Regions from separate parts of the Pseudomonas juntendi genome, predicted to be linked through region 1. Evidence: riboswitches for the same ligand, from Rfam matches in the RefSeq annotation. Region 1 holds a riboswitch; the other holds the start of a gene.
What was found. Region 1 has a riboswitch for cobalamin ahead of L1P09_RS14950 (ABC transporter substrate-binding protein). Riboswitches for the same ligand answer to the same signal wherever they lie in the genome.

Region 1 (4,683 bases):
GCCAGCCGCAGCGACCGCAGCCTGCAAGGTGGCAACTGGCGTGCGGGGCTGGTGTATGCACTCAGTGACGCGCTGTCGCTGTATGGCCAGTACTCCACCAGCGAGGATGGGGTCAACAACCTGATAAGCCTCAGCCCCAACCAGATGCACTACGACCTCACCCAGGCGAAACAGACCGAGGTGGGCCTCAAGCAACGTTTCTGGGGCGGGGATGGCGAATGGACCTTGGCGGCCTACCACATCGTCAAGCAGAAGCTGCTGGTAGACGACCCCCTCACGCACCAGCCCCAACAGGCTGGCCAGCAGACGTCGGATGGGCTGGAGGCAACCGTGGAACTGGCGCTGGCCCACCAGTGGCGGGTGTCTGCCAACGCAGCGCTGCTGCGCGCCCGGTATGACGCGTTTGACGAACAGGTGGGCGCAGCGGTGCAGGACCGTGCCGGCAACCGCCCGGCCAACGTGCCTCGGCGCACTGCCAACCTGTGGCTGAGCAAAGGTATTGGCCAGCAGATCGAGTTGGGGGTGGGCGCGCGCTATGTGGATGAACGTTACGCCGATAACGCCAATACCCAGAGCGCCCCAGGCTATACCGTGGTCGACGCCACGATCGGCTGGCAGGTTCTGCCGCAGGTGAAAGTGGGGTTGCAGGTGAACAACCTGTTCGACCGCGAATATGTGCAGGCGGCGTTCAGCGGCCAGCAATGGCTGATGGGAACGCCACGTTCCTACTTTGCGACGCTGGACTACAGCTTCTGAAGCGGGCAGCCCGGGTTGGCGTAGCGCAGCTTCACGGCGAAAAGCCAACCCGGCGCTGAGCAAAAAACCTACCCGTGCATGGCCATATGGATATAACATAACATTTCATTCAGGCTTTTTTTCATCAGCGACCCTCCATGACAAGCGCCAGCCCCAGTCCCACCCAACTCAACCAGCGCCTGCAGAGCATCGACGCCCTGCGCGGTCTGGTAATCCTGTTCATGCTCCTGGACCACGTGCGCGAAACCTTCTTCCTGCACCGCCAGGTCAGCGACCCGATGGCCATCGATACCACCGAGCCGGCACTGTTCGCCAGCCGTACCCTGGCGCACCTGTGCGCGCCGGTGTTCGTGCTGCTGACCGGGCTCTCGGCCTGGCTGTATGGCGAAAAGCGCCAGGGCCGTGGCGATGTCGCGGCGTTCCTGTTCAAGCGCGGGCTGTTTCTGGTGGCGCTGGAGTTCACCCTGGTCAACTTTGCCTGGACGTTCCAGCTGCCGCCCACGGTGATCTACCTGCAGGTGATCTGGGCCATCGGCATCAGCATGCTCGCCCTGTCGTTGCTGGTGTGGCTGCCACGCCCGGCGCTGCTCGGCGTGAGTGCCGTCATCATTGCCGGGCATAACCTGCTCGACAGCCTGCACTTTGCCCCGGGGTCTGCCCTGCACGTGCCCTGGGCGATTCTGCATGACCGCGGCTGGCTGACGTTGTCCGACACGCTGCGGCTGCGCACGTCCTACCCGGTACTGCCGTGGATCGGGGTGATCGCCCTGGGCTACTGCCTTGGGCCATGGTTTGCCCGCGGCAGCCAGGCCGGGCCACGTCAGCGCTGCCTGCTGCTTGGCGGGCTGCTGGCGCTGCTGGGCTTTTTCGTGCTGCGCGTATTCAACGGCTATGGCGAAGCCGCGTGGAGCAGCTACCCCACGCTCACACACACCCTGATGAGCTTCTTCAACCTCACCAAGTACCCGCCTTCGCTGTTGTTCCTGGCACTGACCCTGGGCTGCGGCCTGCTGTTGCTGCGCGCATTCGAGCGCGCCGGCCAGGCCCGCTGGATCAGCGCCCTGGCGGTGTTCGGTGCAGCGCCGATGTTCCTCTACCTGCTGCACCTGTATGTGCTGAAGCTGCTGTACCTGGCCTGCGTGGCGCTGTTCGGCAGCAACCACGGCAGCTATTTCGGCTTCGACGGCGTCGCGGCGGTATGGTGCGTGGCGCTGTTGCTGGCGGCTTCGCTGTACCGGCCGGTGCACTGGTTCGCCCGGCTGAAACAGCGGCGGCGCGACATCCGCTGGCTGAAGTACTTCTGAAAAGCGTTTTCACCCGGCGGCGCGATGGTCTACCATGCGGGCCGCCGGTTTCCATCACGGAATCAATAGGGAATCCCCGGCCCGCCAACACGGGCCAAACGGAACTGCCCCCGCAACTGTAAGTGCCGAGCCTGCTCCATCGACGCCACTGGGTGTACTACCCGGGAAGGCCGGAGCCGGGCCGTGACGCACCAGTCAGGAGACCTGCCGGCCAACATTCACCAACCGGCGGGGTGCCCGGGATTGGCCATTGTGTTGCCTTTGCCGCTGGCAAGGGCGCGGCGATGTCTGTCCGTGCGTTCATTCCGTGAACTGTCCGATAGGAGATCGCCCAGCATGCTGCCCCGCTTCGCCACCCTGCTTGCCGGCCTCAGCCTCAGCGGCCTGGCCCAGGCCGCCGCCACCCAGTACCCGCTGACGGTGGACAACTGCGGTAAGCCGCAGAGCTTTGCCCAGGCGCCACAGCGCGCCGTGACCATCGGCCAGGCCGGCACCGAGATGCTCTATGCCCTGGGCCTGGGTGACAAGCTGGCGGCGAGTTCGCTGTGGTTCAACAATGTGTTGCCCGAATACCAGGCCATGAACGCCACGGTACCGCGCCTGGCCGACAACGAACCCAGTTTCGAGGCGGTGGTTGGCCAACGCCCGCAACTGGTGGCCGTGCAGTTCGAGTGGATGGTCGGGCCGCAGGGTGTGGTCGGTACGCGCGAACAGTTCGCCGAACTGAACATCCCCACCTACCTGTTGCCCTCGGACTGTGAGGGCAAGGACAACCTGATCGGTGCCGACGGCACCCGCCTGCAGGCGTTCCAGGTCGACAGTATCTACAAGAGCGTCAGCCAGCTGGCGGAGATCTTCGATGTACAGGCGCGCGGCGTGGCCCTGAACGCCGAGCTCAAAGGCCGCCTGGACAGCGCCCGCGCGCAATTGGCGGGCAAGGACCTGTCGGGCACCTCGGCACTGTTCTGGTTCTCCAGCGCCAACCTGGTCATCGACCCTTACGTCGCGGGCCGCCAAGGGGTCGCCGACTTCATGCTGCGCACCCTGGGGGTGCGCAATGTGGTCGAGTCCAGCGAGGAGTGGCCCACCGTAGGTTGGGAAACCCTGGCCAGGGCCAACCCCACCTGGCTGATCATCGCCCGCATGGACCGCCGGCGTTTCCCCGCCGACGACTACCAGAAGAAGCTGGCATTCCTGCGCAGCGACCCGGTAACCCGCAACATGGACGCGGTGAAACACGACCGCATCATCATCCTCGACGCCGACGCCATGCAGGCGGGTATCCGCCTGTTCCGTGGCGTGCAAACGTTGGCGGCCGCTTTTGCCAGCGGTAAAGCCAGCCAGTGATCAGTCGACTGTCAGCCTGTATCGGCCTGGCCGTGGCCGCACTGCTGGCGGCCCTGCTCGCCGGCACAGCCATTGGCGAAACCGGCCTGGCACCGCGCGTGGTCGGCCAGGTGCTGGCCAACCAGCTGTGGCAAGCCGGTTATCCGGTCGACCCGATCGATGCCGGGATCATCTGGAACTATCGCCTGACCCGCACACTGGTTGCGGCGGCCTGCGGTGCCGGCCTGGCCACCTGCGGCGTGATCCTCCAGGCGCTGCTGCGCAATCCCCTGGCCGAGCCCTACCTGCTGGGGCTGTCCGCCGGCGCTTCGACCGGTGCCGTACTGGTTGGCCTGCTGGGCCTGGGCAGCCTGGCTTTGAGCATGTCGGCCGGCGCCTTCATCGGTGCCCTGGCGGCCTTTGCCCTGGTGCTGGTGCTGGCCCGCGCGGCAGGCCCTGGCAGCAATAACGCCCAGGTGATTCTGGCTGGTATCGCCGGGTCGCAACTGTTCAATGCCCTGACGGCATTCCTGATCACCAAGTCGGCCACCGCCGAGCAGGCACGGGGCATCCTGTTCTGGCTACTGGGCAACCTCAGTGGCGTGCGCTGGCCCGCAGTATGGCTAGCCGTGCCAGTGGCACTGTTCGGCTTGCTGGTGTGCCTGTGGCATCGCCGCGCGCTGGATGCCTTCACCTTCGGCGCCGACTCGGCAGCTTCGCTGGGCATACCGGTGCGGCGCAGCCAGTTACTGCTGATCAGTTGCGCGGCGCTGGTAACGGCCGTGATGGTGTCCATCGTCGGCGCCATCGGTTTCGTCGGGCTGGTCATTCCACACGCCCTGCGCCTGCTGCTCGGCCCCGGACACAGCCGCCTGCTGCCTGCCAGTGCATTGGGCGGGGCACTGTTTCTGATTGCCGCCGACATCCTCTCGCGCACGCTGATCAGCGGCCAGGTCATACCGGTGGGCGTGGTCACCGCGCTGCTTGGCGCGCCTGTCTTCGCGCTGATACTGGTCAGCCGCCGGGGGCGCCCATGACGGTCATGGCTGCATTCCAACTGGCGCCGCTGAGCTGCCAGGATCTCGGCCTGCAACTGGCCGGCAAACGGGTGCTGCACGACATCCATCTCAACCTGGTGGCGGGTGAAACACTCGCGATCGTCGGCCCCAACGGCTCAGGCAAGTCTTCGCTGCTGAAGGTGCTGGCCGGCCTGCGCCCGCCGGCCTGCGGCAGCGTGCAGTTGATGGGCGAGCCACTGGCAGGCATGCCTCGCCGGCGCGTGGCCCAATGCCTGGCA
Region 2 (4,683 bases), 2.0 Mb from region 1:
TCCCGGGAGTACGCGCTGCAGGCCCCGTCCCTGGGGCCTCAGCGCTTGACGGGCATCCATGCCCGTCACCTCCCTCCGCATGCCCTCCGCTCGGCCTCCTGAAGTCGCGAAGATCAAGATCAAGATCAAGATCAAGATCAAGATCAAGATCAAGATCAACAGCCAGATCAACAGCCAGATCAAAAGCTGGGCAGGGTTTGGTTGCGTGGTGCGAAACCCACGAAAGCGCAGTTGTTGCTTCTGCTTTTTGCTTTTGCTTCTTAGCGCGCGGTAGTTCAGGCGCTGCAGATTGCGACTTCAGAAGCATGCCCGTAGCGAGGGGAACCCGGAGCGCAGCGTAGGGGCCGGATGACGGGAGCGGGCGGCTTTGGTTACTTTGGCCAAGACCAAAGTAACCCGCCGTAAGGGCGGAAAGGTGACTCGGCGCGGCCTACGCGAACGAATACCTATGCGGTTTCAACGCCCACGTTGTTTCAAGCCTGCTTCAGCAACAACGCCACCCCCGGAAAGTACTGCCCCAGCTCGTTATGTAACTTGCGGTACGCATACGGGAAGTACCAGGCCACCGCGCACGCGCTGTGTTTCTGCAAGTCGTCGACCATGTCCTGCAACTCTTCAGGGCTGGCGTGCTGGCCAGCTTTCCATGGGCTGATGAACAAAGCCCCCGCCTTCAACTGGCTGGGGTAGGCCACCTGCCGGGCGCGCACAGCGGTTTCCTGCAATGCAGCTGCCATGTCCAGCTTCGCCAGCCTTGGCCACCGCTGACCCACGCTCAGGTACAGCACTTGGTCAGCACTGCTGATCGACAGATCGCAGCGCCCCTCATGGTCACCTTCATCGCGCTGCTTCTTGCCGGCAAACTGCTGTAACGCCGCCAGCTCAGCCTCCCACGCCGCGGCTGCCAGCACCCCGGCATTGGCAGCCGCGCCGTGCCAGTAAGGTGCCTCGCCATCGCCGTAAAACTGGTTGCAACGGTCAATGCAGTCGACCCAGCGTTCCAGCACCGGGCCAAGGAACTCCAGGTTCGGGTTGTTGATGAGGTGGCCTCGCATGCTGCACTCTCCTTTTGTCATTGTAGTGGCGTACAGTCGCGCGTGATGGCTATGTGCTATCAGTGTGGCACAGCCTGGAGAATTGGCCAGCGTCGCCGCTTTGCAAGTTCGCACTCCCTGCCCACTCCGATTGACGCTCCCGGTACAACCCTCTAACCTTCGCGCGTGTTTCAGGTGCCCTGCCAGCCCCGACTGGGCAGGGTGAAACTGGGAAGCCGGTGGGCGCCAGCAAGGCGCGAGTCCGGCGCTGCCCCCGCAACGGTAGGTGAGTCGCGGCCGCGCAGGGCCACTGGGTGTTTACCCGGGAAGGCGCGCAGGCCAGGGCCAAGGCCCCCTCACAAGCCCGGAGACCGGCCTGATATCTGCCAACGGCATCACGGAGGGTGATGCGCGGTGCACCGTGGCCCCTTGCCATGGCCCCTGCGCGTTCTCCGTCTGCCTGCCTACTCTTTATTGCCGCGCGTTGCCGTGGTGACAGCCAGCGGAGAACCCTGATGAGCGAACCCACCGAACGCGACGAACGCCACTTGGCGCGCATGCTGCGCAAGAAGGCAGTCATCGACGAACGTATCGCCAACTCCCCCAACGAATGCGGCCTGCTGCTGGTGCTGACTGGCAATGGCAAAGGCAAGAGCAGCTCGGCCTTCGGCATGCTTGCGCGGGCCCTGGGCCATGGCATGCAGTGTGGTGTGGTGCAGTTCATCAAAGGCCGCAACAGCACCGGTGAAGAGCTGTTCTTCCGCCGCTTCCCCGAGCAGGTGCGCTACCACGTGATGGGCGAAGGCTTCACCTGGGAAACCCAGGACCGCCAGCGCGACATCGTCGCCGCCGAAGCCGCCTGGGCGGTGTCCCGTCAGCTGCTGCAGGACCCCAGCGTGCAGTTCGTGGTGCTGGACGAGCTGAACATCGCCCTCAAGCACGGCTACCTCGACCTTGACCAGGTCCTGTCCGACATCCAGGCCCGGCCGCCGATGCAGCATGTGATCGTCACTGGCCGCGGGGCCAAGCCTGAAATGGTCGAGCTGGCCGACACCGTGACCGAGATGGGCATGCTCAAGCACGCCTTCCAGGCCGGCATCCGCGCACAGAAAGGCGTAGAGCTGTGAGCCAGGCGCGCCACTGCCCAGCCGTGCTGATCGCGGCTCCCGCCTCCGGCCAGGGCAAGACCACCGTCACCGCCGCACTGGCCCGCCTGCACCGTAACCGCGGGCGCAAGGTGCGGGTGTTCAAGTGCGGGCCGGACTTTCTTGACCCCATGATTCTGGAGCGGGCCAGTGGCGCACCGGTGTACCAGCTGGACCTGTGGATGATCGGCGCGGAGGAAAGCCGCCGGCTGTTGTGGGAAGCGGCAGGGGAGGCCGACCTGATCCTGATCGAAGGGGTGATGGGGTTGTTCGATGGCACCCCCTCCAGTGCCGACCTGGCACGCCATTTCGGTGTGCCGGTGCTGGCAGTGATCGACGGCACGGCCATGGCCCAGACCTTCGGCGCGCTGGCCCTGGGCCTGGCGCGCTACCAGGCCGACCTGCCGTTTGCCGGGGTGCTGGCCAACCGGGTCGGCAGCCTGCGCCACGCACAGCTGCTGGAAGGCAGCCTGACCGAAGGCTTGCGCTGGTATGGCGGGTTGTCCCGCGAGCGTGGCATCGAATTGCCCAGCCGGCACCTGGGCCTGGTCCAGGCCAGCGAACTGAACGATCTCGATGCCCGCCTGGACGCCGCCGCCGAAGCATTGGGGGCCAGTTGCGATGCGGCGCTGCCGCCACCGGTGTGCTTTGCCGAGCCGGCAGTACACGCCTGCGCAGCCTCGCTGGCCGGTGTGCGTATCGGCGTGGCACGCGACGAGGCTTTTGCCTTCACCTACGGTGCCAACCTCGACCTGCTGCGCAGCCTGGGTGCCCAACTGGCCTTCTTCTCGCCGCTGCACGACCGCGAACTGCCTGCGGTGGACAGCCTGTACCTGCCAGGTGGCTACCCCGAATTGCACCATCACGGGCTGGCGGCGAACGCGCCGATGTGCGCAGCGATCCGCGCCCACCATGCCCAGGGCAAGCCGCTGCTGGCCGAATGTGGCGGCATGCTGTACCTGCTCGAGGCGTTGACCGACGTGGCCGGCGAGCGCGCCGAACTGCTCGGCCTGCTGCCAGGGGAGGCGACCATGCAGAAGCGCCTGGCGGCCTTGGCCTTGCAGGCAGTGGAGTTGCCGGAAGGCACCTTGCGCGGGCACACCTACCACCATTCCCTGACCACGACCGGGCTGGACCCGATTGCCCGCGGCCTGAGCCCCAACGGCGGCCGCGGCAATGAAGCGGTGTACCGGATCGGGCGGCTGACCGCCTCCTATGTGCATTTCTATTTCCCCTCCAACCCGCCTGCGGCGGCGGCACTGTTACGGCCATGAGCGAACACGCCTTTAGCGCCGCCGAGCGCGCTGCCATCTACCGGGCCATCGGCGAGCGCCGCGATATGCGCCATTTCGCGGGTGGGGACGTGGCGCCGGCTGTGCTGGCTCGCCTGCTGGCCGCTGCCCACCAGGCGCCGAGCGTCGGGCTCATGCAGCCCTGGCGTTTCATTCGTATCACCCGGCGTGAACTGCGCGGGCAGATCCAGGCCTTGGTCGAGGCGGAGCGGGTGCGCACTGCCCAGGCCCTGGGCGAGCGCTCCGACGCGTTCATGAAACTGAAGGTGGAAGGCATCAACGACTGTGCCGAGGTGCTGGTGGCGGCCTTGATGGACAACCGCGAGCCGCACATCTTCGGTCGCCGTACCCTCCCTGAAATGGACCTGGCGTCGCTGGCCTGTGCCGTTCAGAACCTGTGGCTGGCAGCACGTGGTGAAGGCCTGGGCATGGGCTGGGTGTCGCTGTTCGACCCGCAGGCCCTGGCGGACCTGCTGGGTATGCCGGCGGGGGCCAAACCGGTGGCAGTGCTGTGCCTGGGGCCGGTTACGGCGTTCTACCCGGCGCCCATGCTGGTCCAGGAAAACTGGGCCCAGCAGCGGCCCTTGAGTGAAATGCTGTTCGAAAACCAATGGGGAGAGTGCCAATGAGCGTGGCTATGCTGACCGTGGCTGGCGTGGCCCTGGATGCGTTGCTGGGCGAGCCGCAGCGCCGCCACCCACTGGTGGCTTTCGGCAACATGGCCAATCACCTGGAGCGGCGCCTGAATGCCGGTGGCCGCGGTTGGCGCAGCCACGGTGTCAGCGCCTGGTTTCTGGCCGTGGTGCCGCTGACCCTGGTGGCGCTGGTGCTGTCCTGGCTGCCCTGCATTGGCTGGCTGGTTGATGTGCTGGCGTTGTACTGCGCTGTGGGGCTGCGCAGCCTGGGCGAACATGTGCTGCCAGTGGCTCAGGCGTTGCGCCAGGGCGACCTGGACGAAGCGCGGCGCCGGGTAGGTTTTCTGGTCAGCCGTGAAACCCGCGAGCTGGACGCGCCTGCGGTAGCGCGGGCAGCCACCGAGTCGGTGCTGGAAAATGGCAGCGACGCTGTATTCGCTGCGCTGTTCTGGTTCGTGGTGGCCGGTGCGCCGGGCGTGGTGTTGTACCGCCTGAGCAATACCCTCGATGCCATGTGGGGTTACCGCAATGCGCGTTTCGAGCGCTTTGGCTGGTGCGCAGCGCGCATCGACGACGTGCT

Region 2: another riboswitch for cobalamin. It lies ahead of cobO (cob(I)yrinic acid a,c-diamide adenosyltransferase); the one in region 1 lies ahead of L1P09_RS14950 (ABC transporter substrate-binding protein).

The regions. Positions count from the first base shown of each region.
Region 1 covers NZ_CP091088.1:3,217,656-3,222,338, forward strand. Annotated here, with positions in the region: gene L1P09_RS14940 (TonB-dependent receptor) at 1-756, shown strand, start outside; gene L1P09_RS14945 (DUF1624 domain-containing protein) at 894-2,060, shown strand; cobalamin riboswitch at 2,089-2,286, shown strand; gene L1P09_RS14950 (ABC transporter substrate-binding protein) at 2,397-3,407, shown strand; gene L1P09_RS14955 (FecCD family ABC transporter permease) at 3,407-4,423, shown strand; gene L1P09_RS14960 (ABC transporter ATP-binding protein) at 4,420-4,683, shown strand, end outside.
Region 2 covers NZ_CP091088.1:1,232,281-1,236,963, forward strand. Annotated here, with positions in the region: gene L1P09_RS05615 (hypothetical protein) at 59-274, shown strand; gene L1P09_RS05620 (hypothetical protein) at 474-1,052, opposite strand; cobalamin riboswitch at 1,208-1,425, shown strand; gene cobO (cob(I)yrinic acid a,c-diamide adenosyltransferase) at 1,547-2,158, shown strand; gene L1P09_RS05630 (cobyrinate a,c-diamide synthase) at 2,155-3,450, shown strand; gene bluB (5,6-dimethylbenzimidazole synthase) at 3,447-4,097, shown strand; gene cbiB (adenosylcobinamide-phosphate synthase CbiB) at 4,094-4,683, shown strand, end outside.